3 regions of the Klebsiella sp. I138 genome follow, and region 1 is predicted to be linked to each of the others. Evidence: predicted binding sites of a transcription regulator. Region 1 holds the regulator's gene; each other region holds the start of a gene.
What was found. The regulator LexA, encoded in region 1, represses DNA repair genes until DNA is damaged. The targets are predictions, from matches to a motif close to TNCTGTATGTACATACAGNA.
Positions count from the first base shown of each region.

Region 1 (9,761 bases):
TCGTCGCGCCGCGCAGCTCTTTGGCGTAGGTACCCACTTCCATTACGTGCTCATAGCCGATGTAGATAGGCACCAGAGTGATAGGACGGGTCCCGCCGCGAAGCATAGCCTGGATGGTCATCGACAAGGTGCCGGTTTTCGGATCCAGCAGGCGGCCGGTACGGGAACGGCCCCCTTCAACGAAGTATTCTACGGAGTAACCCCGGCTGAACAACTCGCCGAGATATTCACGGAACACCGTTGAATAGAGCTTATTGCCCTTAAAGGTACGACGAATAAAGAACGCGCCGCCGCGGCGGAAAATCGGGCCTGCTGGCCAGAAGTTCAGGTTGATACCGGCGGCAATATGCGGTGGCACAAGCCCCTGGTGATACAGCACGTAGGAGAGCAGCAGGTAGTCCATATGGCTGCGGTGGCACGGTACGTACACAATCTCGTGCCCTTCATGGGCCAGCTGACGCACGCGTTCGGCGTTATGGACGTTGATCCCCTGATACAGACGGTTCCAGGTAAACCCGAGCACGCGGTCGGTCAGACGAATCATCTCATAGGAGAAGTTTGCGGCGATCTCTTCCATCAGCGCGATGGCGTTTTGCTGCGCCTTCTCATGGGAGATTTTCTTGCTGCGTGCTTCGTCTTCCACCGCGCGCGCGATGGCTTTTGAGGCCAGCAGCTTATTGAACAGGTCCTGACGCGCCGGCAGGCGCGGGCCGACAGCAGCCAGGCGCTGACGAGCGAAGTGCATGCGCGCGACGCGGGCCAGCTTCTGGGCGATAATTTTATCGGTGCCGTGTTCGGTGGCCATTCTGCGCAGGGAAACCGGCGGTGAGAAACGGACAAAACTGTCGCGCCCCAGCCACAGAACGGCGAAGAACTTCTGAATGCCATTCAGCATGCGCAGCGGCGGGTTCACTTCGCCTTTCTCACGCCCTGGCCTACGACCAAACATCACCGACACTGGCACCATTTGCACGTCCAGGTCAGGATGGTTACGGTGCAGATCCAGGTAGTCGTGGAACAGCTTGATCGACTCTTCTTTCGGCGCATAGTAGGTAAAGACGCGCGGCCCGCCGTGGATAAACACGTAGCGCGGCAGCAGCGCGCCGTCGATTTCCAGCGGTTCAAGCGGGTCGGGTAAATCGTGCTCCAGGCACTGGGCGCGCAGAGTCAGCAGGTCCGCCTTCGAGTTATAAGGCAGGACGTACATAATAGGACGCGAGGTATCCAGCCCTAATTCCTGAGCAGGTTCTGCGGGAATAGACTTGCTTTTTACCAGCACCCGTAATGGTAAATTCAGTAATTTATAGTAAATTCGTTGCCAGCCGGACATAAACGATGTGAAGCCTCTGGTTAATCATGCAAATGCGCGGCAAGAATAACAGAAAGCGCGCAAAATTTCCGTTGCCACGCGGCAAACGCGTGCACTCATTGACGTCATTTACATAAAAAGGTTCTTTTGATGGCCAATAATACCACTGGGTTAACCCGAATCATTAAAGCAGCAGGTTATTCCTGGAAAGGGTTCCGTGCGGCATGGATGAATGAGGCCGCATTTCGTCAAGAAGGCGTCGCCGCCATTATTGCCGTCGCGATCGCCTGCTGGCTGGACGTTGACGCCATCACGCGGGTGCTGCTGATAGGCTCGGTCCTGATAGTGATGATAGTCGAAATTCTTAATAGCGCGATTGAAGCGGTCGTAGACCGTATTGGGCCAGAGCACCACGAACTATCAGGTCGGGCGAAGGACATGGGGTCCGCGGCGGTGCTGCTGGCCATTGCGATCGCGCTGATCACCTGGGCAATCCTGCTGTGGGCCCGCTACCATTAACCGAATTTTGCTGTCCCGACCGGCAGGCTCCACGCGCCCGATGGGGTTTGCGGCCTGCCGGTGGCAATAACCCCTGGCACAATGGGTTATCTGATACGCAAAATGGAAAGAATCTCCTGATTTTTGTGTGAAATTTGATTCCAAAATCACCGTTAGCTGTATATACTCACAGCATAACTGTATATACACCCAGGGGGCGGGATGAAAGCGTTAACGACAAGGCAGCAAGAGGTGTTCGATCTCATTCGGGATCACATCAGCCAGACGGGCATGCCGCCAACGCGTGCGGAAATTGCTCAGCGCTTGGGGTTCCGTTCTCCCAACGCGGCGGAAGAACACCTGAAAGCGCTGGCGCGTAAGGGCGCGATCGAGATTATCTCCGGCGCCTCCCGGGGCATCCGTCTGCTTACGGAAGAAGAACCTGGTCTGCCGTTGATTGGCCGCGTCGCAGCCGGTGAGCCGCTGCTGGCTCAGCAGCATATCGAAGGTCACTTCCAGGTCGATCCGGCGATGTTCAAGCCGAATGCCGACTTTTTGCTGCGGGTTAGCGGTATGTCGATGAAAGATATCGGTATTCTTGATGGCGATCTGCTGGCGGTCCATAAAACTCAGGATGTGCGTAACGGCCAGGTTGTCGTGGCGCGTATTGACGAAGAAGTTACCGTAAAACGCCTTAAAAAGCTGGGTAACATCGTCGAACTCCTGCCAGAAAACAGCGAATTTTCACCGATCGTGGTGAATCTGCGCGAGCAAAACTTCACTATCGAAGGGCTGGCCGTTGGCGTTATTCGCAACGGTGAGTGGCTGTAACACCTTCTCCCCGCAGCATCATCTGATGCATGATGCTGCGCAGTCTTCCCCCGGTCAGGCTCTTTCTCATGTTCTTTAACGCCGCTGATAAGGCCCTGTGGCGCCTGGCGCTACCCATGATTTTCTCCAATATCACCGTCCCGCTGCTGGGGTTGGTCGATACCGCCGTAATTGGTCACCTCGATAGCCCGGTTTACCTCGGTGGTGTTGCGGTCGGCGCGACGGCCACCAGTTTTCTCTTCATGCTGCTGCTTTTTCTGCGCATGAGCACCACCGGACTGACGGCACAGGCCTTTGGCGCAAAAGATCCTCTTCGCCTGGCGAGGGCGCTGGTGCAGCCGCTGGGGCTGGCATTAGGGGCCGGCCTGCTGATTGTGCTTTTCAGAACCCCACTTATCGATTTGGCGTTGCATATTGTTGGCGGCAATGAAGCGGTGCTGGAACAGGCCCGGCGCTTTCTCAAAATTCGCTGGCTGAGCGCGCCGGCGTCGCTGGCAAACCTGGTGCTGCTCGGCTGGCTGCTGGGTGTGCAGTACGCCAGGGCGCCGGTGATTCTGCTGATCGTCGGCAATCTGCTGAATATCGTGCTCGACCTGTGGCTGGTGATGGGTCTGCACATGAACGTGCAGGGTGCTGCGCTGGCGACGGTGACCGCCGAATATGTCACCTTTATCATCGGGCTGCTGATGGCAAAACGCGTACTGACGCTGCGCGGGGTGTCATTGGCCATGCTGAAATGCGCCTGGCGCGGGGATGTGCGTCGGCTGCTGGCGTTAAACCGCGATATCATGCTGCGCTCTCTGCTGCTCCAGCTCTGCTTTGGCGCGGTGACCGTCTTTGGCGCTCGCCTCGGCGGCGAGATCGTTGCCGTCAATGCGCTTCTGATGACCATGCTGACCTTCACCGCCTACGCGCTGGATGGTTTTGCCTATGCCGTAGAAGCTCACTCCGGGCAGGCGTACGGCGCGCGTAATGGGAGTCAGCTGCTTGACGTCTGGCGGGCGGCCTGTCGGCAATCGGGAATAGTGGCGCTGGCGTTTGCGGTGACCTATGCCGTTGCGGGGCAGCAGATTATTGCCCTGTTGACCTCGCTGCCGTCGCTCCAGCAGCTTGCCGATCGCTACCTGATCTGGCAGATGGTTCTGCCGGTGATTGGCGTGTGGTGCTATTTGCTGGATGGCATGTTCATCGGTGCGACGCGGGGAGCTGAGATGCGTAACAGCATGGCGATAGCGGCGGCAGGGTTTGCCGTGACGTTGCTGACGCTGCCGGTTCTGGGTAACCACGGGCTTTGGCTGGCGCTGGCGGTCTTTCTTGCACTGCGCGGCCTGTCGCTGGCGGTTATCTGGCGGCGACACTGGCAGCGCGGAACCTGGTTTTCGTAGCGATTTTTAACGTGTAATTGGTTAAAGATTCCGAATAATAAATTCAACCCAGAATTCTTATCTATAGTTAAACCTATGTCCGGCACACGGCGGGCTGTTGACTCACCGAACGATGAGGATTGAATGATGAACAAAGACGAAATCGGCGGTAACTGGAAACAGTTGAAAGGTAAAGCGAAAGAGAAATGGGGTAAGCTTACCGATGATGACATGACGGTCATCGAGGGCAAGCGTGACCAGCTGGTAGGTAAAATCCAGGAGCGTTACGGCTACGCCAAAGATCAGGCTGAGAAAGAAGTGTCTGACTGGGAACGTAAAAACGATCACCGCTGGTAGCGGCGAGTCATAACGCATTAACCCTCTGTTATTACCTGCCCGAACGGTACACGGAGGTACCGACAACCCTGATTCCCGCTGCGGCACCAGCCTCAGCGGGCTTTCTTTTTAATCTGGATCGTATGGTCGTGGTGACAGTGCCCTGGAGTGCTACAGGCTTCGACCTCGACACACCCCGCGCACAGACCGTGCGCCTCAATCACGTTGTGGCGCAACGCAAAGCCCATTCTGGCCGCCAGCGTGTGCATAATATCCTCCACGCCTTCCGCGCACTCTTCTTTGACCACGCCGCAGCGATCGCAGATAAACATCGCGGAACTGTGGGTCGGCTGATCGAAGAGATGGCACAGCACGTAGCTGTTGGTGGACTCCACCTTATGCACAAACCCCTGCTCCAGCAAAAACTCCAGCGCCCGGTAGACCGTCGGTGGCTTCGCCTGTGGCTCTTTGTCACGCAGCAGGTCAAGCAGGTCATATGCGCTAATCGCCCCTTGCTGTAGGCTCATCAGACGCAACACTTCCAGGCGCTGCGGAGTCAGGCGCACGCCGCGCTGTGCGCAGAGCTTTTCAGCGTGCGCTAACATTTCTTGCGAAGTGGTCTTATTCATGAGCATCCTCTGGTTGCGTGAGTCTGAAGTTGTTACTTTATCACGATCCAGGCAAAACGCCGAGAACCGGCGGCTTGTGCTATACCTGATGCATCTCATTTTCGGGAGAAAACGATGAAACGACCTGATTGCATTCGACATTGGCGCGAACTGGAAGGCCCAGATGATGCCTCTTATCCTAACAACCCGGAGCGCTTTTCTATTGGGGCTCCGCTGGCGCGGGGGTTAAGGCTCAACCGGCTGGGTATTCATCATGAACGTTTGCCGCCGGGCCGTCGAACTTCTTATCCCCATGCAGAAAGTGACGAAGAAGAGTTTATCTACGTGCTCGATGGCTACCCTGAGGTCTGGATCAATGGCTATTTGTGGAAGCTTGAGCCGGGCGACAGCGTTGGCTTTCCGGCCGGGACCGGGGTCTGTCATACTTTTTTGAATAACACCGATCAGGAAGTTCGCTTGTTAGTGGTGGGAGAGTCGAACAAAAAATTTAACCGCATTTACTACCCGCTGAATCCAGAGTATGCGGCGACGCGCCAGGACCGCTGGGTCGATCATCCGCCGCAATTTTTCGGCCCACACGACGGCAAACCTCGCCGGCGATAGCCCGTTTATCTGGCGCACGGTACCCATCGCGGTGCTATGCGCCTGTGGTGTATCTTTGTGCTATAGTAGCGCCCCTTTTTACCCGGATGCCTGTTTATTCGCCATGATGCCAGAACCCACTTCTCACGCTTTTGCCGCCCACCGTTTTTCCATCGCACCCATGCTCGACTGGACCGACAGGCACTGCCGCTATTTCCTGCGCCAGCTGTCGCGCCATACGCTGCTGTATACCGAAATGGTGACAACCGGGGCGATTATTCACGGTAAAGGCGACTATCTGGCCTATAGCGAAGAAGAACATCCGCTGGCTCTGCAGCTGGGCGGCAGCGACCCGGCGGCGCTCGCACAGTGTGCGAAACTGGCGGAATCGCGCGGCTATGATGAGATTAACCTCAACGTCGGCTGTCCGTCTGACCGCGTACAAAACGGGATGTTCGGTGCCTGTCTGATGGGTAATGCGCAACTGGTGGCAGACTGCATTAAAGCGATGCGCGACGTGGTGTCGATTCCGGTGACGGTAAAAACCCGTATCGGCATTGATGATCAAGACAGCTATGAATTCCTGTGCGATTTCATCAATACCGTCTCCGGAAACGGCGAGTGTGAGATGTTCATCATCCACGCCCGTAAGGCCTGGCTCTCTGGCCTGAGCCCCAAAGAAAACCGCGAGATCCCACCGCTGGATTATCCTCGGGTTTATCAGCTAAAACGCGACTTTCCGCATCTGACGATGGCCATCAACGGTGGGATCAAATCGCTGGAAGAGGCAAAATTGCACCTGGAGCATATGGATGGCGTGATGGTGGGGCGTGAAGCCTATCAGAATCCTGGGATTTTGACCTCGGTCGACCGGGAGATCTTTGCGGCTGATGGGACTGACAGTGACCCGGTTGCCGTCGTGCGCGCGATGTACCCGTACATCGAACGCGAGCTGAGCAACGGTACCTATCTGGGCCACATTACTCGCCATATGCTGGGCCTGTTCCAGGGGATTCCGGGTGCGCGTCAGTGGCGCCGCTACCTGAGCGAAAATGCGCATAAAGCCGGAGCGGATATTAACGTACTGGAACATGCGCTGAAGCTAGTGGCAGATAAACGTTAATTTTACGCCAAAATTTGGTCAAATACGCCAGGTTCTGTCGCGGCTGATATAAGTTTTTTCATTAAATTCAATGAATTAAACTTGGCACGTTTCTTGTAATACCCGGAGAGTCACTGCGTAATTTCTTTGGGGAGAAGACGATGCTTGAACTCTTATTTGTTATTGGATTTTTTGTCATGTTGCTGGTCACCGGCGTGTCGATGCTGGGTATTCTTGCCGCGATTATCGTCGCGACGGCGCTGATGTTCGTCGGTGGGTTGTTTGCAATGATGATCAAACTGCTGCCATGGCTGCTGTTGGCGGTTGTCGTGGTATGGGTGATTCGGGCGATAAAATCGCCTGCTGACAGCCGTTATCGCGGGAATAACCGTTGGCGTTATTAAGGGAGTGAGTGGTCTGTCACAACCTGAAGAATTTTGCATAAAACGACGTAGGTTTTGCTTATTAAATCTGTCACTATTAGCGCGTTAACGAATTCATCGCGCTGTACCCTACATACAGCCGAACTAAAAAAGTAAGGGCTTCCCATGTGGAAGCCCTAAACTTTTCTGCTCTCCCGTCATACTTCAGACTACAGGGGCGTTGACTACCTCGTTATTCGGCTCATCCATGAGCCTCACCCTTATCAGGGCCGCTGCTGGCAGCGTTCAAATCTGTTCCAGACAGATTTGTCACCCCAGTCACTGACTACTGTCAGCTCCCGGGGATTCGTTCTCTTGCCGCCTGCCTGTAGCCCGAATGATTTAGGGCGAGTCTCCCGTCACACGGCTTCAAAGCGTTCACTCACCTGTTTGCAATTACGGCAGCAGCAGGCTCGACCCTTCGGTGGCGCGGCTTTCGAGGACCTCATGCGCGCGCTGCGCGTCGGTCAGCGGGTATTTCTGGCTGTCCGCTACGTCCACGTTAATCGCGCCGCTGGCAATTAACGAAAACAGCTCGCTACTGGCTGCCGCCAGTTCTTCGCGAGTGGTGATATAGCCTTGCAGGGAAGGGCGGGTGACGTACAGCGAACCTTTCTGATTGAGGATCCCAAGGTTGACGCCGGTCACCGGACCGGAAGAGTTGCCGAAGCTGACCATCAGCCCCCGCCGTTGCAGGCAATCAAGCGATGCTTCCCAGGTATCCTTGCCCACGGAATCATAGACCACATGGACTTTTTTCCCTTCGGTTATCTCTTTTAAACGTTCAACAATATTCTCTTCGCGGTAGTTGATCACCTCCCAGGCGCCGGCCTGCTTTGCTCGCTGCGCTTTTTGCGCATTGCCGACGGTGCCTATCAGTTTGGCGCCCAGCGCCTTCGCCCACTGGCAGGCGATCAGCCCGACGCCACCGGCCGCGGCATGGAACAGGAACGGTTCGCCGGGTTTAATTTCGTAGGTTTTGCGCAGCAGATAGTAGACCGTCAGTCCTTTGAGGAATGATGCCGCCGCTTGTTCAAATGAGATTTCGTCCGGCAAAATGGCGGCTTTATCGGCAACGACATGATGAACCGTACTGTAGGCACCCAGGGCTGACTGTGCGTAGACGACGCGGTCGCCAGCTTTAATATGCCGGACGTTGCGCCCGACTTTCGTCACTACGCCAGCCGCTTCGGTACCCAGGCCGCTTGGTAAAGACGGAGGCGGATAGAGGCCGCTGCGGATGTAGGTATCGATATAGTTGATACCAATCGCTTTATTTTCGACCTGAATTTCGTTGTCCGCCGGATCGCCGGGCGTAAACTCCGCCACCTGTAGAACCTCAGGGCCGCCATGCTTGTTAAATTCGATACGTGTTGCCATGCTTCCTCCTGAACTATGTGGTAACCTTTCGAGCCAATTTCTATAGCGGGAATTCCATTCAATATGGCAGGAAATAAACCCTTCAACAAACCACAGACTGAACCCCGTGAGCGCGATCCGCAGCTCGCCGGGCTGAAAGTCCCGCCGCACTCGATTGAAGCGGAACAGTCGGTGTTGGGCGGTTTAATGCTGGACAACGAACGCTGGGACGATGTCGCCGAGCGCGTTGTGGCGGAAGATTTTTATACCCGTCCGCACCGCCATATCTTTATTGAAATGGCACGTCTGCAGGAGACAGGCAGCCCGATCGATCTGATCACGCTGGCGGAGTCGCTGGAGCGTCAGGGACAGCTGGATAGCGTTGGCGGGTTTGCTTATCTGGCAGAGCTCTCTAAAAATACGCCAAGTGCGGCGAACATTAGCGCCTATGCGGACATCGTGCGCGAACGTGCGGTTGTTCGTGAGATGATCTCGGTGGCGAATGAAATCGCCGAGGCGGGCTTCGATCCGCAGGGACGTACCAGCGAAGATCTGCTCGACCTGGCCGAGTCCCGGGTGTTTAAGATTGCGGAAAGCCGCGCGAATAAAGACGAAGGTCCGCGAAACATCGCCGAAGTTCTTGATGCGACCGTCGCGCGTATCGAGCAGCTGTTCCAGCAACCCCATGACGGCGTCACCGGAGTCAATACCGGCTATGACGATCTGAATAAAAAGACCGCCGGCCTTCAGCCGTCGGATTTGATTATTGTCGCGGCGCGCCCATCGATGGGTAAGACGACATTTGCCATGAACCTCGTCGAAAATGCGGCGATGTTGCAGGATAAACCGGTACTCATTTTCAGTCTTGAAATGCCATCAGAGCAGATCATGATGCGTTCCCTGGCCTCGCTGTCGCGGGTCGATCAGACCCGTATTCGTACCGGGCAACTGGATGATGAGGACTGGGCGCGCATTTCCGGCACCATGGGCATCCTGCTGGAAAAACGCAATATCTATATCGATGACTCTTCCGGCCTGACGCCGACGGAAGTGCGTTCCCGCGCGCGGCGTATCGCCCGCGAACACGGGGGGATCGGGCTTATCATGATCGACTACCTGCAGTTGATGCGCGTACCGTCGCTCTCTGATAACCGTACGCTGGAAATTGCTGAAATCTCCCGTTCGTTGAAGGCGCTGGCAAAGGAGCTTCAGGTTCCGGTGGTTGCACTGTCGCAGCTGAACCGCTCGCTGGAACAACGTGCCGATAAACGCCCGGTTAACTCCGACCTGCGTGAATCGGGCTCCATCGAACAGGATGCCGACTTAATC
Region 1 is NZ_CP180447.1:3,798,363-3,808,123, reverse strand. It holds gene plsB (glycerol-3-phosphate 1-O-acyltransferase PlsB) at 1-1,330, opposite strand, end outside; gene ACMYSK_RS17785 (diacylglycerol kinase) at 1,460-1,828, shown strand; gene lexA (transcriptional repressor LexA) at 2,030-2,638, shown strand; gene dinF (MATE family efflux transporter DinF) at 2,707-4,023, shown strand; gene ACMYSK_RS17770 (CsbD family protein) at 4,150-4,359, shown strand; gene zur (zinc uptake transcriptional repressor Zur) at 4,452-4,967, opposite strand; gene ACMYSK_RS17760 (cupin domain-containing protein) at 5,082-5,570, shown strand; gene dusA (tRNA dihydrouridine(20/20a) synthase DusA) at 5,674-6,672, shown strand; gene pspG (envelope stress response protein PspG) at 6,813-7,055, shown strand; gene ACMYSK_RS17745 (quinone oxidoreductase) at 7,470-8,453, opposite strand; gene dnaB (replicative DNA helicase) at 8,517-9,761, shown strand, end outside.

Region 2 (9,761 bases), 1.4 Mb from region 1:
GATGAATACCGGCGATCTGGTGACCATCGGTCCCTTGACCGGCACCGTGGAACAGATGTCGATCCGCTCCGTCGGCGTGCGCCAGGATACCGGTGCTTACCACATTATTCCGTGGTCCTCGATAACCACCTTCGCCAACTTCGTACGCGGCATCGGTTCGGTGGTGGCCAACTACGATGTCGACAGACAGGAAGATCTGGATAAAGCGGGACAGGCGCTGAAAGAAGCCGTTGCCGACGTGATGGCACAGGAGGACATTCGGGGACTGGTGATTGGTGAGCCGTCATTTGCCGGGCTTGTTGGCCTGAGCAATACGGCATTTACTCTGCGGGTCACCTTCACGACTCTGCCGCTGAAACAGTGGACGGTTCGTTTTGCTCTCGACACCCAGGTCAAGAAACACTTCGACCTCGCCGGGGTACGGGCCCCGGTACAAACCTACCAGGTACTGCCGGCACCTGTACCAGGCGCCGCACCGCCAGCGGCCCCCGCAGAACCAACGCTATAGCTTCAGATGCCGAAGTGGATGCACCGGGCGATTCGGGCCACCCGGCGCGTATCACCGCGAGATAGCGGTTACAGCGGGCGACGGCGTTTGGCTTCATCCATAAAGGTCCAGGCGATAAAGCGGCTCTGCTTCTGCCCCTGGGACATCTCTTTTTTCACGACCTTTACCGCACCGACATCGGTCAGCGCACGATAAAGCGGCGGCAGATTGTCGCCGCGCGATACCAGGGAGGTGAACCACTTCACCTGACGACCAAACTGCTGGCTTTCACGGATCATCTGAGAAATGAACGCCACCTCACCACCTTCACACCACAGCTCCTGCTGCTGGCCACCGAAGTTCATGACGCTATCCGCGCCCAGCCCCAGGTTACGACGCTTACGCTCGCCACCGGCCTGTGCGCTGGCGGCGGAATCGTGGAACGGCGGGTTACACAGCGTCGCGTCAAAGCACTCATTCTTATGAATAATGCCGGTAAAGATGGCGCCGCTCTCTTTCTGCCGACGCAGACGAATCTGGCGGCTGAGCCCAGGGTTTGCGTTGATGATTGCCTGGGCGCTGGCAATGGCTTCCGGGCTAATTTCGCTGCCGGTAAAACGCCAGCCGTACTCATGCACACCGATCAGCGGATAGATCAAGTTCGCGCCTGCGCCGACATCCAGGATGCTGGCATTTTCAGGGATAGTACCGGTATCCAGCGCCAGCAGGTCGGCCAGGTGGTGGATATAATCCGCTCTGCCCGGCACCGGTGGGCATAAGAAACCGTCCGGAATATCCCAGTGTTTCACCGCGTAAAAGTGTGCCAGCAGCGCCTTATTCAGCGCCTTCACCGCCAGCGGATTAGCAAAATCGATGGTCTGCTCACCCACCGGATTTAGGGTGATAAAGCCTTGCAGCTCAGGGTGAGCCTCGCATAGCACGGGCAAATCATAACGTTGATGATGACGGTTACGCGGGTGTAACCCCGGTTTCTGGGCTTTCATGGCAATCTCCTTTGAACAGCCGCGTAAGATACCCGTTGACGGCGGCGCGGTAAATAAGGGAGTCTGGATATCTCCTATTCGGTTACGGGTATTCTATGTATTTCTATCAACCTTCACAGGGACATGGCCTGCCGCACGACCCGCTAAACGCGATTATCGGGCCACGCCCTATCGGCTGGATAGCCTCTCTGGACGCCGCCGGGCAGCGCAACCTTGCCCCCTATAGTTTCTTCAACTGCTTCAACTATCGACCACCGATTATCGGTTTTGCCAGCAGTGGATGGAAAGACAGTGTACAGAATATTGTCGAAACCAAAGAATTTGTCTGGAATCTGGCCACCCGTCCTCTGGCGGAAGCCATGAACGAAACCTCCGCCAGCATTCCGCGCAACGAGGATGAGTTTACCCGCGCCGGGCTGACCCCCGCAGCCAGCCGCATCGTCGCAGTCCCTCGGGTTGCGGAAAGCCCGGTAAACTTTGAATGCCGGCTGTCGCAATGCATTCGCCTGACCACCGCCGATGGCGACGCTGTCGACAGCTGGCTGGTGTTGGGCGAAGTGGTAGCGGTGCATATCGATGAATCGTTACTGGAAAATGGCGTTTATCAGACCGCCAGGGCCAGACCGATTCTCCGCGCCGGCGGGCCGAGCGCCTATTACACTATCGATGAAAGCCTGCGTTTCGACCTGATCCGCCCGGACGCCCGCTAAGCCGTTTATTCTGCCGCCCGGCCCGTAGAAAGCACCTGGTCGGGCCGCCGTTTATTCAAAAAAGATGTTGTTTGTCTTCAGTTTTTTACCCTGTTTATCCTGCGACAACGGCCTAAACTTAAAGTATGTCCCATGCGGTTAATGAGGATATGCTCATGAAAAGAAATCTGCTGTTACTCACCACTATCGCGCTTGCCGCCGTCTCTTTTATTGTCCAGGCCGAGATATCACCTCCCCCGTCCGTCGTCGAGAGCGGTCCGTTACGCCCGGCAGGCACCGTCTCCGCTTCCGGCGCCAGCAACCTGGATGACCTGCAGGCAAAACTGGCGGAAAAAGCACATGAAAAAGGGGCAATAGCCTGGCGAATCAACTCCGCCGGCGGGGCAAATAAAATGTCAGGCACTGCGATTATCTATAAATAATCGCATGCTTAGCAGGCCGGGTCCCGAGTCTTCGGCCCTGTGACAAGAGATCCCGGCCAGTCCACAGGAGATTCTGCTGCGCGAGCGGCCAGAGCGGGATCCCTTGCCTGACCCTTTTTTACCCCCATATTCTCTATACTGACAAATAAGCAACGTGAGGAGGTACACCATGGCATCCGGATGGGCTAACGACGGTGCGGTTCAGGATCAGATCGACAGCACCATTGACGACGCCGTCGCGCGGGCGAGAAAGGCGCTGCCGAGTGGAGAGAGCAACAAATTTTGTGATGAATGCGGAGAGCCCATTCCAGAGGCCCGACGCAAAGCGATTCCTGGAGGGAGATACTGCGTAACCTGCCAGCAGAATAAAGATTTACATAACAATACATTTTCAGGATATAATCGGCGCGGCTCGAAGGATAGCCAGCTGCGCTGACTTTCCTTTACCGTTCATTACCGCAGAACGCATTATCTTTTCGCGCACGTTTTTTGGCGAAAAAAGTGGCAATATGTGCCCTGAAAGCGTTCTTCATCCCCGCTACCCCTTTTCGTTCATCGCATCACGAAATAATTTATTAATATTCAATAAATTAATAATCATTCAAAAAAATCGATGAAGACTGTGAATTTCCTTCGATTTTATCTCTCGCAAAAAAACGTGATACTTATCACATCGACGGAACATCGTCCCCCTGACAAAATAACCTGCGAGAGATTAACTATGAAAACCATTAAATATGCTGCCGCTGCTATTGCCCTTACTACTCTGTCCTTTGGCGCTTTCGCCGCTCAGCCAGTTAGCCCGTCTCAGGCTGAAGGCATGAACAAAATCGGCGTAGTGTCTGCTGAAGGCGCAACGACTCTGGATGGTCTGGAAGCAAAACTGGCTGCGAAAGCGGAAGCCGCTGGCGCGACTGGTTACAGCATCACCTCCGCTAACACCAACAACAAAGTTAGCGGTACCGCGGTTATCTATAAATAATCGCTGCACGACCTGTATTAACCCTGTAAGACCCTTTAATACCCTTGTTTTGCCCGTCCGCGCCACCGGACGGGCTTTTTTTTGTGCATCGCTTGTTGGCACGGGTGTCTTTATTCGGTAGTACGGGTGACTACCAGTGCTCCGCAACCCTGGCCAGCCCCTGCTCCAGAGTCGCAACCTCACCGGTCGCCACCAGACAGCAGGCCAGCTGAATTCTCAGCGATGATGGTAGCGGCTCGCTTCCTGCCATGCAGCGCTCAATCCAACGTGCGGTGACCTGAGGATCTTTTGATTCCGGCAGCACAGCGCCCTCTTCCGATATATCGCTTTGCCGCTCATGCAGCACCCGCGTCCCCGTCGTATCAATCAGGCTTATCTGCGGACAGCGCTGAGGGTTGGCATACACTTCACCTTCCGTCCCGTGCATTAGCAGCGCCCGCCCACCGATCTCGACAAAGAATTTTGCCACCTTGCCCACGTATTCCGGGTGAGAAACGCTTGATAAGCGCAGCGCCGCATCTTCAGCAAATGGCGTCGCCAGCTTTGCCAGAGTATGCGCACTGTTGCGCACTCCCATACGCCAGCGCAGGGCAAGCTGTTTTTCCAGCGGTGGGCAGAGCGCCCCGACCGGAATATACACCGGCTCGTGGCCGTCCAGCCGTGCCTGGGCCTGGCCCGCATGCCGGGTTGCCGGGATCCCCATTAGCTCGAAAATCGTTTCGGTCAGCACCCGGGTAGGATCGTGGCTGACGCCGTGCACCACCACCGGAAAGCCAAGCTTATGCAGTAAAACGGCTAACAGCGGCGTCAGATTAGCCTGCTTACGCGCACCGTTATAGCTGGGGATCACAATCGGCATCGGTCTGGCGACAGGCGGCGTCAGGCGCAGGGTTTTCTGCTGCATGGCTTCATAGAAGCCTTTCATCTCCGCTTCGCCTTCGCCCTTGATACGCAGGGCGATTAAAATCCCGCCCAGCTCCAGTTCAGCGACCTCGCCGTCAAGCATCCGCAAGTAAAGCGCGCGGGCAGTATCCACATCCAGGTCACGCGCGTGATTTTTCCCGCGCCCGACTTCTTTAATGATCTTGCTGTAGTCCATCGAAGACTCCTGTTAGCTGCTCACATCGTCGACATTGCACCGTTAACGCCGTTTGCGCCGCGTCTGCTTTGCTTTCGTTTTGACGATAACCTCTGGGACGGCAGGCTGTTCTATTGGAAAAACGGGCAATGCATTCAGTAGACGCTTGCCATAATTTTTGGTCAACAAACGCTTGTCATAAATAACCACTTCGCCCCAGCAGCTATGGCTGCGGATCAGGCGTCCGACCTGCTGAATCAGATTGAAGGAGGCGCTTGGCAAACTTTGTACCTCAAAAGGGTAGCGATTCAGGCTCTTCAGCCATTCGCCTTCGGTGATCACCACCGGACTGTCGATGGGCGGGAAGGCGATTTTATGAATGTGTACCTGGCTGAGCAGCTCGCCTTTTAGATCCAGGCCCTCAGCAAATGACTGTAGACCCACCAACACGCTGCGTTCACCGCCTTCAACGCGCTTGCGGTGCAGTTCCACCAGCCGGTAGCGCGGTTTATCCCCCTGTACCAGCAACAGCAGACGCAGGTCGGTGACGTGTTCCAGAAAACGTTGCATCGCCCGCCCGCTGGCGAACAGTACCAGCATCCCGAGGTGCTTTTTGCTCTCGACCTGCTCGCGAAAATAAGCCGCCATTTCGGCAATATGCTGCTCTTCGTTATCGATCAGCGGCTCGTAGTGCATCTGCGGGATAATAATTTTGCCCTGCTCAACATGGTTGAAGGGGGAATCCAGCGCGACAAAACGATCGCCGGCCTTTTCTTTCAACCCGCTCATCTCCTGCAAGCGCGCAAAGCTGTTCAATGAGCGCAAAGTGGCGGAGGTGACGACAATATGCGGCACGCTTCGCCACAGCAGCCTTTCCAGCTGATCGCTGACGCGAATGCCAACGCAGTGAAACCAGATATGCGCCTGGCCATCACGTACATCGCGCGTCGCCCATTTGGTGACCGGCGCCCCCGAAGACTGCGCCAGCGACGCCAGCCGCCACAGCTTACTCTGACTTTCGAACATCCCCAGCGCACGATTCATTTGTAGCAAAACCCGGTGCAGGCGCACAACATCGTGGCTGCCGGTTTTTTCCCCGAGATCGTTAAGAAAAAGCTCAGCCAGCCCGCGCAACATTTCGGTGAGTTTTGCCAGGCGCTGGCAGATATCCATGACCTCCTGCGGCAGTTCCCCCATCGGAAAACGATGCTCAGCTTCCTGGCCGGCAGGCATATACAGGTTAAGGATATTGTTCAGCGAGGCAATCAGCTCATACAGCTCCTCGCAGTGGCTGGTCAGACGCTCTGGATTGGCCAGTGGGGGCGTGGTTTTCGGCCGGAACTGCTCCATACATGTCGCCACCAACTTGCTGAACAGATCCAGCTGTAGCCGGTACCACGGAGCCGTAATTTCCGCGCTCATTTCCAGCGCGTCCCGGGCGACTTCCGGCAGATGATGGCCTTCATCGAGCACCAGCAGCAGGTTTTTCGGCTCCGGCAGTACGGCCTCGCTCTCCATGGCCGCCATCACCAGCGCATGGTTGGCTACCACGACTTCTGCTTCCTGAATTTCTCGCCGGGCAACAAAGAAGGGGCATTCGCGGTAGTAGTGGCAGTTGCGGTTCAGGCAGCTGGCTTTGTCGGTGCTCAGGCGGCCCCATAGCGCATCATCGATAGATTTATCGGTGTGATCGCGCAGACCGTCCCAGCGGTAGCTGTCGAGGTCGGCTTTCAGCGTCGCGCACAGCTTCTGCTCGGCCTGATTATTCGGGGTGAGATCGTCATCGAGAAATGCCAACAGGTCCTGCTGCGTCGGGTCGGTACTGGCCAATGCCGTCAGATTGCGTGGGCAAACGTAGCGCCCGCGACCAAACGCGGCGGTAAAGCGCAGATCAGGAATAATTTTGCGCAGCAGCGGCAGATCTTTGCTGTAGATCTGATCCTGCAATGCAACGTTGGCGGTACTCACCACCAGGGTTTTCTGCTCCTCACGAGCAATGGCAATACCGGGGATCAGATAGGACAGCGTTTTCCCGACGCCGGTGGGCGCCTCAATGGCAAGGTGTCGGCCTTCTTCTCCGGCAAGCGTTTTCGCCACATCGGCAATCATCTGCCGCTGTGGAGGACGGGGAATAAAGTCCGGAATCTGTTCCTGAAGCGCCTTATACCAGGCGGCGATTTGCGCTTTTAGCGCAGCGGTCAATGCCATGAGAAAACCTGAATACTGTATAAACAGCCACTATTGTGCCATTTTTTGCCTGACAGGAGGTATGCCTTTCTGAGCAATGTGGAATGATGCTCGGGATATGTCAATGTACCGGTCTGGGATCACAGGGCACGCAAGAGAGGAACCCGGATAGCGGCATTCACGCCGTCTCCGGGTTGCGTTGCATAATCCAGGCAAAACCTGTTGTCCGGATTATGCAAATGTGGCGGGGTGCGGTTACTCAGCGGCCGCTGGTTTACGCGGGCGACGGCGACGCTGTTGCTCGCCGGCCGGTTTCGCATCGCCGATGCGGCGTGAAGGTTTGGCAGCGGCCTTCGGCGCTTCACCGTCGTTACGACGCGGTGCGGACTGCTGGCTGCGGCCCTGGCCTTGGCCTTGAGCACTTCGCCCTTGCCCCTGACCGCTGCGGCCCTGGCTCTGGCCACGACCGCCGCCGCTGCGCTGCTGGCGACCGTTTTGAATCGGTTCTGCTCTGATCGACGGATCCGGTGCATAGCCGGCAACGGCAATGCGCGGAATCTCTTTTTTCAGCAGACGTTCGATATCATGCAGCAGTTTATGCTCGTCAACGCAGACCAGCGACAGCGCCTCGCCGGTGGCAGCAGCGCGGCCGGTACGGCCAATACGGTGAACATAATCTTCTGGCACATTCGGCAGCTCGTAGTTCACTACGTGCGGCAGTTCTTCGATATCCAGACCGCGCGCGGCGATATCGGTCGCCACCAGTACGCGAATGGCGCCGGATTTAAAGTCAGCTAATGCACGAGTACGTGCGCCCTGGCTCTTGTTACCATGAATGGCTGCGCTGCGGATACCGTCTTTATTCAGCTGTTCGGCCAAATGGTTGGCACCGTGTTTAGTGCGGGTAAAGACCAGCACCTGCTGCCAGTTACCTTCACCGATCATCTGCGACAGCAGTTCCCGTTTGCGTTTCTTATCAACGAAATGAACGTGCTGCGTCACCTGCTCGGAGGCGGTGTTGCGGCGAGCCACTTCGATTTCCAGCGGGTTATGCAGCAGCTTTTCCGCCAGAGATTTAATTTCGTCAGAGAAGGTCGCTGAGAACAGCAGGTTCTGGCGTTTCGCCGGAAGCTTCGCCAGTACGCGGCGAATATCATGAATAAAGCCCATATCCAGCATGCGATCGGCTTCATCAAGCACCAGAATTTCGACTTTATCCAGGCTAACGGCGTTCTGATGCTCAAGGTCCAGCAGGCGCCCAGGGGTTGCCACCAGAACATCAACGCCGCTACGCAGCTTCATCATTTGTGGGTTAATGCTTACCCCACCAAAGACGACCAGCGAGCGAATATTCAGGTACTTGCTGTAATCGCGAACGTTTTCGCCGATCTGCGCCGCCAGCTCACGCGTTGGCGTGAGGATCAGCGCGCGCACCTGGCGACGGCCTTTGGCATGCGGCTCTTTCTGAATCAGATGCTGCAGGAGCGGCAGCGTAAAGCCTGCCGTTTTGCCGGTGCCGGTCTGGGCGCTGGCCATCAGATCGCGTCCCTGCAACACCGCAGGGATAGCCTGCTGCTGAATTGGGGTTGGCTCAAGGTAACCCTGCTCGGCGACAGCGCGCAGGATATCAGGGTTCAGGCCAAGGGAATCAAAAGACATAACAACTCCAAACCGCCCCGGCCCATGACAGGCGTAGTTTTCGGGGAGATTATTGCAAAAGAGATGGCAAAAACCACAATGCCATGAAGGGGCGCAGTCTAGCAGGTTTTGTGACGCAGCGCATAAAATATCCCCTCGGGGTTTTTCCGCCGGATAATCCTCGCGACGTGCGTCATTCAGCGCCTGAAGTGGAAAACGCTAAAGAGAGTATCCGCCATTCTGGACAGTTTCGCGAATTAGACATACTCTTAATCAATCGATTGATTAATTTTCTCTGCCGCGATGATCACATCCCCTGTTACGACCAAAGGCGAACAAGCCAAAAGCCAGCTGATTGCCGCAGCCATCGCCCAGTTTGGCGAATACGGCCAGCACGCTACCACCCGCGATATTGCCGCGCAGGCCGGGCAAAATATCGCCGCGATCCCCTACTATTTTGGTTCTAAAGACTCGCTGTATCTTGCCTGCGCACAGTGGATTGCCGACTTTATCAGCCATAATTTCCGCCCGCACGCAGAAGCGGCTGAAGCGCTCCTCGCCACGCCGTCACCGGATAAAGCCGAGATTCGGGTGCTTATCCTGCGGGCGTGCCAGAACATGATTTTGCTGCTGACTCAGGATGACACGGTAAATCTCAGCAAATTCATCTCTCGCGAACAGCTTTCTCCTACCCCGGCCTATCAGCTCATCCACGGCCAGGTTATCGCACCGCTGCACCGCTACCTGACCCGCTTAATCGCCGCGTTTACCGGCCTTGATGCCGATGACACGCAAATGATTCTGCACACCCATGCGCTGCTGGGCGAGATTCTCGCGTTCCGCCTTGGGCGGGAAACCATTTTGCTGCGTACCGGATGGGCGCAGTTCGACGAAGAAAAAACCGAGCAAATTTATCAGGTTATTGCCTGCCATATTGATTTCGTTCTGCAAGGGTTATCGCAAAGGAGCCAGGGATTATGAAAAAACCCGTCATCATCGTTCTGTTAGTACTGCTGCTGATTGCCGCACTCGGCGGCGGCTGGTGGTGGTATCAAAGCAGCCAGCAGAGGGAGCTGACCCTGTATGGCAACGTCGATATTCGCACCGTGAATATGAGCTTTCGCGTCGGCGGGCGCCTGGCATCGCTGAACGTTGATGAGGGCGATAAGATTCAGGCCGGACAAACGCTAGGCCAGCTGGATCGTGCCCCGTACGAAAACGCCTTACAGCAGGCCCAGGCGAATGTCTCCACT
Region 2 is NZ_CP180447.1:2,389,024-2,398,784, forward strand. It holds gene ybiO (mechanosensitive channel protein) at 1-508, shown strand, start outside; gene rlmF (23S rRNA (adenine(1618)-N(6))-methyltransferase RlmF) at 577-1,491, opposite strand; gene ACMYSK_RS11120 (flavin reductase family protein) at 1,587-2,201, shown strand; gene ACMYSK_RS11125 (DUF1471 domain-containing protein) at 2,357-2,623, shown strand; gene ACMYSK_RS11130 (DksA/TraR family C4-type zinc finger protein) at 2,793-3,059, shown strand; gene ybiJ (DUF1471 family protein YbiJ) at 3,345-3,605, shown strand; gene ybiB (DNA-binding protein YbiB) at 3,736-4,704, opposite strand; gene dinG (ATP-dependent DNA helicase DinG) at 4,747-6,891, opposite strand; gene rhlE (ATP-dependent RNA helicase RhlE) at 7,126-8,529, opposite strand; gene cecR (transcriptional regulator CecR) at 8,812-9,489, shown strand; gene hlyD (secretion protein HlyD) at 9,486-9,761, shown strand, end outside.
Region 2: dinG (ATP-dependent DNA helicase DinG) is a predicted target of LexA. The motif match lies at 6,905-6,924, and genes of this name have one in related genera.

Region 3 (9,761 bases), 1.4 Mb from region 1:
TGGCCGTAGCGCCATGCATCACGCCATAGCTGGCGATACTGATTTAGCTGAATGAAGCCGCTGGCCAGCCCGCGCTGATAGCCGCTAAGTGCAGTCACCACCATAACCAGTAGCGCCATCGCCAGCAGCGTCTCCGGCAGGCTAAACCCGCTCTCGTGGTTTACGGCATCAGACACAGGTTCGCCTCCGTCAGTGGGCAAAAATCACTCCAGCCATGGGGAGAAAACCGCACCATGCCCTCCTCAATCCCCCCGGACTGCCACAGTAAAACGCCCCCGCCGCTGGCGATCAGCAGGACGGATGCATCGTCAAAAATTCGCAGGCAGGCGTGCCAGCCCTCGGCGTCGGCGTGCTGGCAGGCGCTGGCATCTTGTATCAACCATGCGAGCCCTTTGCCCCACTGCAGCGCAGAATGGGCCCTGGCCGTTTCGCGGATGGCCTGAGTTTCACCGGCGGTTTGCGCCAGCAGAGCGCGCTGCTGCTGGTTCAGCCCCTGCAATAACAGGCTGCCCAGCGCCAACAGCAAGAGCACCATAAGCAAAGAGGAGAACCCTCGCTGACGGCTCACAGGTTATATCCCGTTACGCGATATTCTGCCTGAGCCGAAATGCGAGGGTCTGTAGCCGAATGCGCCGCCAGCGCCACGGTGAACTCAGGGGAAAAACCGGCCATATTCTGGCGGGTAATCTGAAAATGGGTCACGTTGAGTGCTCCGGGGTTCGTCATTTTTTCCCACCCTCCTTCGCTGCACCCGACCGCGCCACGCCGCGTTTCCAGCGCCCCATTATTCAGACGAAACCCTGTCGAATCGGATGTCGCTGCCGGCATAGATTCCCAGACGCCGTTGCTATTACTATCCCAACGAACGATAACGCAGGAACCAGCGCTGGCGATGAGCAGCGGCTGTCCGACGCACTGCCCATGGCAATACCCCGCTCGCTGGAGATGTTTTGCTACCGTATAAACACGCTGCCACAGTTCGTTGTCCAGCGACTGTTGCTGAGTCTGCCGCAGCACCTGCCGCTGTAATGCCGGCAGAAAACGCGATGTACCCACCAGCAATATAGCGCTGATGGCCATCGCAATAAGCGTCTCGGCCAGCGAAAATCCGCGGGAAATTAGAGGCATGAGGCAGTCTCCTCATTGCGGCACAGGCGAATTCGCCCCCAGTCAGAGACGATAATATTCCAGCTGCCTCCTGCGCTTTGCAGACGGATATGCCCGGCCCAGGCGCTGTTACGCACCCCATAAAAACCTAGCCCCGGCGTGATGTGGCTGAGAGCCACTTCGGGCCAGCGCGGGTGCAACGTAAAGGGCGTTACTGGTGCGCATCCCGTAGGCTCATCCGCAGCACTCAGGCACCAGCTGCCGTCACGTTGCCCCACGCGCACCAGGCGGTTGCGGTTATGCCAGTTTGCGTCGTCACGCAACAGCACCAGATAATCGCGCACCTGGCCGGCGGTTTGCCACAAACGCTGTTGCTGCTGCCAGCGCTGCCAGCCGTAGAGCCCGCTGGTGCTCAGGATAAGTATCAGCGCCAGCGCGATCAGGGTTTCAATGAGGGTGTAGCCACGTTGTCGGTTCATGCCGCGAGTATGGGGAAAAAACATAGTGCAGGCGACGGGCAAAACAGCGTTTCGCGTGGCGTGCCGAAACCAGGCGCAACGTGTGCAGAGGGTTGCAAAAAAACAGGCAACGCGGTTCCAGATGCAAAAAAAAACCGGCGCCACGAGGCACCGGTTTTATTCTCTATGAGGTCATATCCTGCGCGAATTAAATCGCAACCGGCGCTTTAATTCCCGGGTGAGGGTCATAACCTTCGATGTCGAAGTCTTCAAAGCGGTAGTCAAAAATCGACGCCGGTTTGCGCTTGATAATCAGCTTCGGCAGTGGACGAGGCTCGCGGCTCAGCTGCAAATCCGTCTGCTCAAGGTGGTTGCTGTAAAGGTGAGTATCCCCACCGGTCCAGACAAAATCACCGACTTCCAGATCGCACTGCTGAGCGACCATATGCACCAGCAGCGCATAGCTGGCGATGTTAAACGGCAGGCCGAGGAACACGTCGCAGGAGCGCTGGTAGAGCTGACAGGAGAGTTTGCCGTCGGCGACGTAGAACTGGAAAAACGCATGGCACGGTGCCAGCGCCATTTTATCCAGCTCGCCCACGTTCCATGCGGAAACGATGATACGACGTGAATCCGGGTCGTTTTTCAGTTGCTCCATCACGGTACTGATCTGGTCGATGTGGCGACCGTCTGGCGCAGGCCAGGAGCGCCACTGCTTGCCATAAACCGGCCCCAGATCGCCATTCTCATCTGCCCATTCGTCCCAGATGCTGACGTTGTTTTCGTGCAGATACGCGACGTTGGTGTCACCCTGGAGGAACCACAGCAGTTCATGGATGATGGAGCGTAAATGACAGCGTTTGGTCGTCACCAGCGGGAAGCCTTCCTGCAGGTTAAAACGCATCTGATGGCCGAAAATAGAAATCGTGCCGGTACCGGTGCGGTCATTTTTTTGCGTGCCCTCAGCGAGCACTTTCTGCATCAAATCAAGATACTGTTTCATGGTTCCTCAAGAAGTTTGTTGCTGCGGACGGCGGCGATAGGCCCAGACCATCATAATGACGCCAGCAAGCACCATCGGGATGGAAAGAATCTGCCCCATGCTGATGTACTGCACCCATTCACCGGTGAACTGCTGATCCGGCTGGCGGAAGAACTCCACGATGATGCGGAATAAGCCATAGCCAATCAGGAACAGGCCGGAGACCGAGCCCGTCGGACGCGGCTTACGGATAAACAGGTTCAGAATCAGGAACAGAACGACACCTTCCAGCGCCAGCTCGTAGAGCTGCGAGGCGTGACGCGGCAGCGCGCCATAGGTATCAAACAACGATTGCCATTCCGGATGAGACGGCAGTAAAGCCAGATCTTCCGCGCGCGAGCCGGGGAAAATCATCGAATAATGGAAGCTCGGATCGACGCGTCCCCACAGCTCACCGTTAATAAAGTTCCCCAGACGTCCTGCACCAAGACCGAACGGAATCAGCGGCGCGATAAAATCGGAGACCTGGAAAAAGGTGCGCTTAGTCCGTTTGGCAAAAATGATCATCACCAGGATGACGCCAATCAGGCCACCGTGGAACGACATCCCGCCGTCCCAGACGCGGAACAAATACAGCGGATCCTGCAGGAAGACCGGCAGATTATAGAACAGGACATAGCCAATACGGCCCCCCAGGAAGACCCCCAGGAATCCGGCATACAGCAGATTTTCGACTTCGTTTTTGGTCCAGCCACTGCCCGGACGGTTGGCCCGACGGGTGGCTAGCCACATCGCAAAAACAAACCCGACCAGATACATCATGCCGTACCAGTGGAGGGCGACCGGCCCAACGGAAAATATGACCGGATCAAACTCCGGAAAATGCAGGTAGCCACTATTCATCTGTCACCATAAAGACTTGTTATTCCGCCGAAAGTGGACAGCGGTAATCATACACGCCCGACCTATGCGGGTGCTCCAAGGGGGCGAATAATAACATAAGGTTAATTCACTGGCCGCGCCGTTGTTGTAAAAGATATGTATACGGATGCTAACGGCCACCGCGGATTAGACCGCCCAGTCCGCGTCGCTCCATAAAGGCCGCCACCTGGTGGCGAACCTCCGTGGTCATCTGCGCCTCAAGGCTACGGCGTGACAGCTCCTGAGCCTCTTCAATATCAATACGTCGGAGCAGGTATTTTACCCTTGCTACCGAACGACCGTTCATGGACAGATGGCGATAGCCGAGGCCAATCAGAATCGTCACGCACATCGGATCCCCCGCCATTTCACCGCACAACCGCAGGTCGATGCCGAAGCGTTCGGCATCATGCGCGATCATCGCCAGCGCCCGCAGTACGGCGGGATGCAGGCTGTCATACATGCTGGCAACCCGGGTGTTGTTGCGATCGACGGCGAGGATATACTGGGTCAGGTCATTCGTTCCGACTGAGATAAAATCCACGCGACTGGCCAGATGCGTCAGCATAAAGACCATCGAAGGCACTTCCAGCATCACGCCAAGACGCGGGCGTGGAATGGCATAGCCAATCATCTCTTCAACTTCACGGCTGGCGCGGTCGATCAACCGACGCGCCTCGTCTACCTCATCAAGACTGGTCACCATCGGCAGTAAAATACTGAGATTACCGGTGGCGGCGTTAGCGCGCAGCATGGCCCGCACCTGAATGAGGAATATCTCCGGCTGATCGAGGGTGATGCGGATCCCGCGCCAGCCCAGGCACGGGTTCTCTTCGCTAATCGGCATATACGGCAGCTGTTTGTCAGCACCGATATCCAGCGTACGCAGGGTCACGGGCTTTTCATTAAACATCTGCAACATGCCCTGATACTGGGCAACCTGTTCCTCTTCCGACGGGAACCCGCTTTGCAGCATGAACGGAATTTCCGTTCGGTACAGGCCAATGCCGTCGATAAAGTTGCCGAGCTTTTCCTCGTGCTCAAGGCTCAGGCCGGCATTTAACATGACCTTCACCCGCTCGCCGCTTTTCAGCTCGGAGGTGTGCTCCAGGTCATCTTCCGCCAGCCGGCTGAGTTCGTTCTCTTCGCTGACCAGGCGCTGATACTCTTGCAACAGCGCCGGTTCCGGGTCGACCAGGAGTTCGCCGCGATAGCCGTCCACCACCAGCATATGACCGTGAAGCAGCGAAGGCTGAATATCGGCCCCCATGACTGTCGGGATCCCTAACGCCCGCACCATAATGGCGGCGTGCGAGTTTGCCGCGCCATCGCGGACAACGACGCCTGCCAGCCTGTCCTGCGGAACTTCCGCCAGCGTTGTTGCCGACAGCTCGTCCGCCACCAGCACAATACGCGCCGGCCAGGTATTGGGGCCCTGAGTTGTATCATCGAGATGGAAAAGCAGACGTTGGCCCAGCGTACGCAGATCGCCGGCCCGCTCTTTCAGATAGCCATCGCTCAACGCGGCAAACTGCTCGGCGAACTTCTCGATGATCTTTTTCACCGCCCATTCAGCCACCGATCCTTTGTCGACTTCCGCAAAAAGCTCGCGGCGCAAACGTGCGTCAGACAGGAGGTGTGAATAGAGGTCGAAGATAGCCGAGGTCTCTTTCTGCGCCCCGGCGGCATAGCGCTTGCTGTAGCGACGAAACTCATTCGCCGCCTCTTCCAGCGCGCCGGTCAGACGTTCGCGTTCAGAAGCCGTATCGAGCGTTGAAGCTTCATACACCTGCTCCATAAGCGGCAGGCTGATGTCCATCCAGCCCTCGGCAATAGCGACCCCGGAGGAGGCAGGCAGCGCGCGGATACGCGTCTGTCGATACTGGCCAAACAGCGCCGTCAGCTGTGACTGGGAAAGAATGGCGGCCATTTGCGTCGCCAGAGTGACAAGAAACGACTCTTCGCTTTCGTCAAACTGACGCAGCTCGCGCTGCTGCACCACCAGCACACCAAGCAGCTGGCGCCGCTGGATAATCGGGACGCCAAGAAACGCGCGGAAACGATCCTCTTTGACGGCCGGAATATATTTAAAGCTGGGGTGTTTTTGCGCATCGGCAAGGTTGATAGGCTCCGCAAGGCGCCCGACCAGGCCAACCAGGCCTTCGTCAAATGCGAGCGCAACGGTACGCCCGCGAGGTTTTTTCAGCCCGCGAGTGGCCATAAGGTAGTAGCATCGTCGGTCGTGATCGGCCAGGTAAACCGAACAGACTTCCGTTTCCATCGCTTTGCAGATATCGGTGACCAGGATATCCAGCGCCTCGTTTAAACGCGGCGCACTCGCGACCTTCTCGACGATTTCTCGTAACCGAGTGAGCATAATGTGCGTGGCTTAACCTCTTTTACGTCGATATGCAGGCGCGCTTTGCGGTTTAGGTGCACTTTCCGCCAGCGACATGGTGACGCTGGCAAACTCTTTCATCACCCGGCGGTACACGTCGCGCTTAAACGACACCACCTGACGAACCGGGTACCAGTAACTTACCCAGCGCCAACCATCAAACTCAGGTGTACTACTGGTTTGCATATTGATTTCCGCATCACTGCCGATCAACTGCAGAAGAAACCACTTCTGTTTCTGGCCGATACAAACCGGCTTTGTGTCCCAACGCACCAAACGTTTAGGCAACTTGTAACGCAGCCAGTTACGGGTTGAGGCCAGGATTCGCACATCTTTACGACTTAACCCAACCTCTTCGAACAATTCCCGATACATGGCCTGCTCGGCTGATTCCCCTGGATTAATGCCCCCTTGCGGGAACTGCCACGAGTGCTGACCATAGCGCCTGGCCCACATAACCTGGCCCTGGCGGTTACAGATTACAATACCGACATTTGGGCGGTAGCCATCGTCATCAATCACCGGACTACCTCAAAATAATCTTCAATGTGAACGATTGTTTCACACTCGCTGTAAACGGTAAACCACTCTGTTGCCCCTGTGCGGCCGAATAACATTTGAATAACTCACAGTAATCAGCAGAGTTATAAACAACGAAAGCGATCGCGACCCCATTTTATTCACTTTTTCTGTGGATAGAGTTGTGAAGAAGTATGGAATTACCCAGGGAAAACCCAGAGCAGTCTGAAACACGTACGGATAGTACGATTTAATAATGGCATTATATTCATTACGTTAGCACACAAACCTTTCAATAATTACAGCTAAACGTGATGATCATCACACATGCGATCCTGGAACTGATGAAAGATCGAACAATGTCGATTTTATCCACAGATTATGCGAGCCTGCTGGGCACATTTTGTCTAAAAATTCGATTTTCGTCGCACGTCAAGGCTGTAAATGGAAACAGTAGTGCCGCTTTTCCCCAGTTATCCCATTTTTCTGTGGATAACATGGTGTAAGATCCTGTTCATTGCCAGTGACCAGTTCTGGAAAACCCATTTTCACTATTTTCACAACGGCAAAAAAATGAAAAAAAATCCATACGAATCATCAAATTGTCATAGTTACCCAGGAAAAGGTAAACTCTGTCCACAACGCAGCAAATTACCGTTCATTTTTTGACCAGGGGTTTTACCGTATGTCCGCCATCGCACCGTTAACGTCTCCACCGCAATCCCAGCAGCAGCTCCTGGCCCAGGCACAGGGGCTGGCGGGCTATTCGCTGGGTGAACTGGCGGCGCTGGCCGGTATTCCCATCCCACGAGATTTAAAACGCGATAAAGGATGGATTGGCATCCTGCTGGAAATTTGGCTGGGTGCCAGCGCCGGAAGTAAACCGGAGCAGGATTTCGCCGCGCTGGGCGTCGAGCTGAAAACTATCCCCGTCGATAGCCAGGGCCGCCCGCTGGAGACCACCTTTGTTTGCGTCGCCCCGCTCACCGGAAACAGCGGCGTGACCTGGGAAAGCAGTCACGTGCGCCATAAGCTCAAACGCGTCCTGTGGGTGCCGGTGGAGGGTGAACGCGCCATTCCTCTGGCAGAACGTCGCGTCGGCGCCCCGCTGCTGTGGAGCCCGAATGAAGAAGAGGATCGCCAGCTGCGAATGGACTGGGAGGAACTGATGGATCTGATTGTCCTCGGCCAGGTTGAACGCATCACAGCCCGTCATGGCGAGGTGCTACAGCTGCGTCCAAAAGCCGCCAACAGCAAAGCGTTGACCGAGGCTATTGGCGCCCGCGGCGAGCCCATTCTCACCCTGCCACGCGGCTTCTACCTGAAAAAGAATTTTACCGCCGCCCTGCTGGCCCGTCATTTTCTCCTCGGGCACGATTAATTTTTTGTTCTGCCTGCCGGGTTGCATATAATTGCGACTTTCTTTTTTGCAGGACTTTGAACAATGTTATTTGCATGGATAACCGATCCTAACGCCTGGCTGGCGCTCGGTACGCTGACGCTGCTGGAGATAGTGCTGGGGATCGACAATATTATTTTTCTCTCCCTCGTTGTGGCGAAACTCCCTACCGCCCAGCGCGCTCACGCGCGACGCATCGGCCTGATGGGCGCAATGCTGATGCGTCTCGGGCTGCTGGCCTCGATAGCCTGGGTCGTCAAGCTGACCAACCCGCTGTTTGCCGTGATGGGACATGAGATTTCCTTCCGCGATTTGATCTTACTGCTCGGCGGCCTGTTCCTTATCTGGAAAGCCAGCAAAGAGATCCACGAGTCTATTGAGGGTGAAGAAGAGGGGCTCAAAACCAACGTGCACTCCTTTATGGGCGCCATCGTGCAGATCATGCTGCTGGATATCATTTTCAGCCTCGATTCGGTGATTACCGCCGTGGGGCTGTCGGACCATCTGTTCATTATGATGGCGGCGGTGGTCATTGCCGTCGGCGTGATGATGTTTGCCGCCCGGCCAATCGGTGACTTCGTTGACCGTCATCCGTCGGTGAAAATGTTGGCCCTGTCGTTTTTGATCCTGGTCGGCTTTACCCTGATGCTGGAAAGCTTCGAGATACATATTCCGAAAGGCTACATCTACTTCGCGATGTTCTTCTCGATTGCCGTCGAAAGCCTTAACCTGCTGCGCAATAAAAAAAATCCGCTGTAACCCACAAAAATGCAGCCCAAACCTGGGCTGCAATCTTTTTTAAGACTTTACTGCTTTTTATGTCTCACAAATCAGGCTATTAATACACTGGTGTGAGGTGCGACCATTAAAGAGGTAGTGACGATGAAAAAATGGGCAGTATTGATTTCCGCCGTAGGACTGGCGTTCTCGGTTTCCGGTTGCAGCAGCGATTATGTGATGGCAACAAAAGATGGCCGCATGATTCTGACCGATGGTAAGCCAGCCGTTGATGATGATACCGGTCTTATCAGTTACGAAGATCAGCAGGGCAACAAAATGCAGATCAATCGCGACGACGTGTCACAGATTATTAAACGTTAAGATTTTTCGTCGGCCAGCCGCCTGCCAGCTATCGCCTGGCGAGGCCGCCTTCCCCGACACAGTACTGTCTTAAAAAAGAGTCGGGATATTCTGATACATCCGCAGCATCATGTCTTCGGATGCCGAAAGCCCGGCTTTTTTGATCTTTTTACTTCCTCTTTTTCTTCCCCTCTGCCATTTTGATACTCCTTTGTCGGGGAACTCCTGACCTTGTTAATAAAAAAGGAAGCCGGCTATGCAGTATCACCGTATCCCACACAGTTCTCTTGAGATCAGCACGCTTGGGCTGGGCACTATGACTTTTGGTGAGCAAAATAGCGAGGCCGACGCGCACGAACAGCTCGACTACGCTGTCAGCCAGGGTATTAACCTGATTGATGTCGCTGAAATGTATCCCGTTCCGCCACGCCCGGAGACTCAGGGGCTGACGGAAACCTACGTCGGCAACTGGCTGGCGAAACGCGGCAATCGCGAAAAGCTGATTATCGCCTCGAAAGTCAGCGGTCCGGCGCGCAATAACGACAGCAGCATTCGCCCTAACCATGTGCTCGATCGTAAAAACATCCGTGACGCCCTGCACGATAGCCTGAAGCGCCTGCAAACCGACTATCTCGACCTCTATCAGGTTCACTGGCCGCAGCGTCCGACCAACTGTTTCGGTAAGCTGGGCTATACCTGGACCGACTCCGCGCCGGTCGTTACTCTGCTGGACACCCTGGAAGCGCTTACTGAATTCCAGCGCGCCGGTAAAATCCGCTATATCGGCGTCTCCAATGAAACAGCCTTCGGCGTCATGCGTTATCTGCATCTGGCGGATAAACACGATCTGCCGCGGATTGTCACCATCCAGAATCCCTACAGCCTGCTGAACCGCAG
Region 3 is NZ_CP180447.1:5,173,609-5,183,369, reverse strand. It holds gene ACMYSK_RS24315 (prepilin-type N-terminal cleavage/methylation domain-containing protein) at 1-119, opposite strand, end outside; gene ACMYSK_RS24310 (DUF2509 family protein) at 161-568, opposite strand; gene ACMYSK_RS24305 (prepilin peptidase-dependent protein) at 565-1,128, opposite strand; gene ACMYSK_RS24300 (prepilin peptidase-dependent protein) at 1,119-1,586, opposite strand; gene thyA (thymidylate synthase) at 1,774-2,568, opposite strand; gene lgt (prolipoprotein diacylglyceryl transferase) at 2,575-3,450, opposite strand; gene ptsP (phosphoenolpyruvate--protein phosphotransferase) at 3,599-5,845, opposite strand; gene rppH (RNA pyrophosphohydrolase) at 5,858-6,388, opposite strand; gene mutH (DNA mismatch repair endonuclease MutH) at 7,071-7,766, shown strand; gene ACMYSK_RS24270 (TerC family protein) at 7,830-8,543, shown strand; gene ACMYSK_RS24265 (YgdI/YgdR family lipoprotein) at 8,667-8,885, shown strand; gene ACMYSK_RS24260 (NADP(H)-dependent aldo-keto reductase) at 9,121-9,761, shown strand, end outside.
Region 3: mutH (DNA mismatch repair endonuclease MutH) is a predicted target of LexA. The motif match lies at 6,822-6,841, and genes of this name have one in related genera.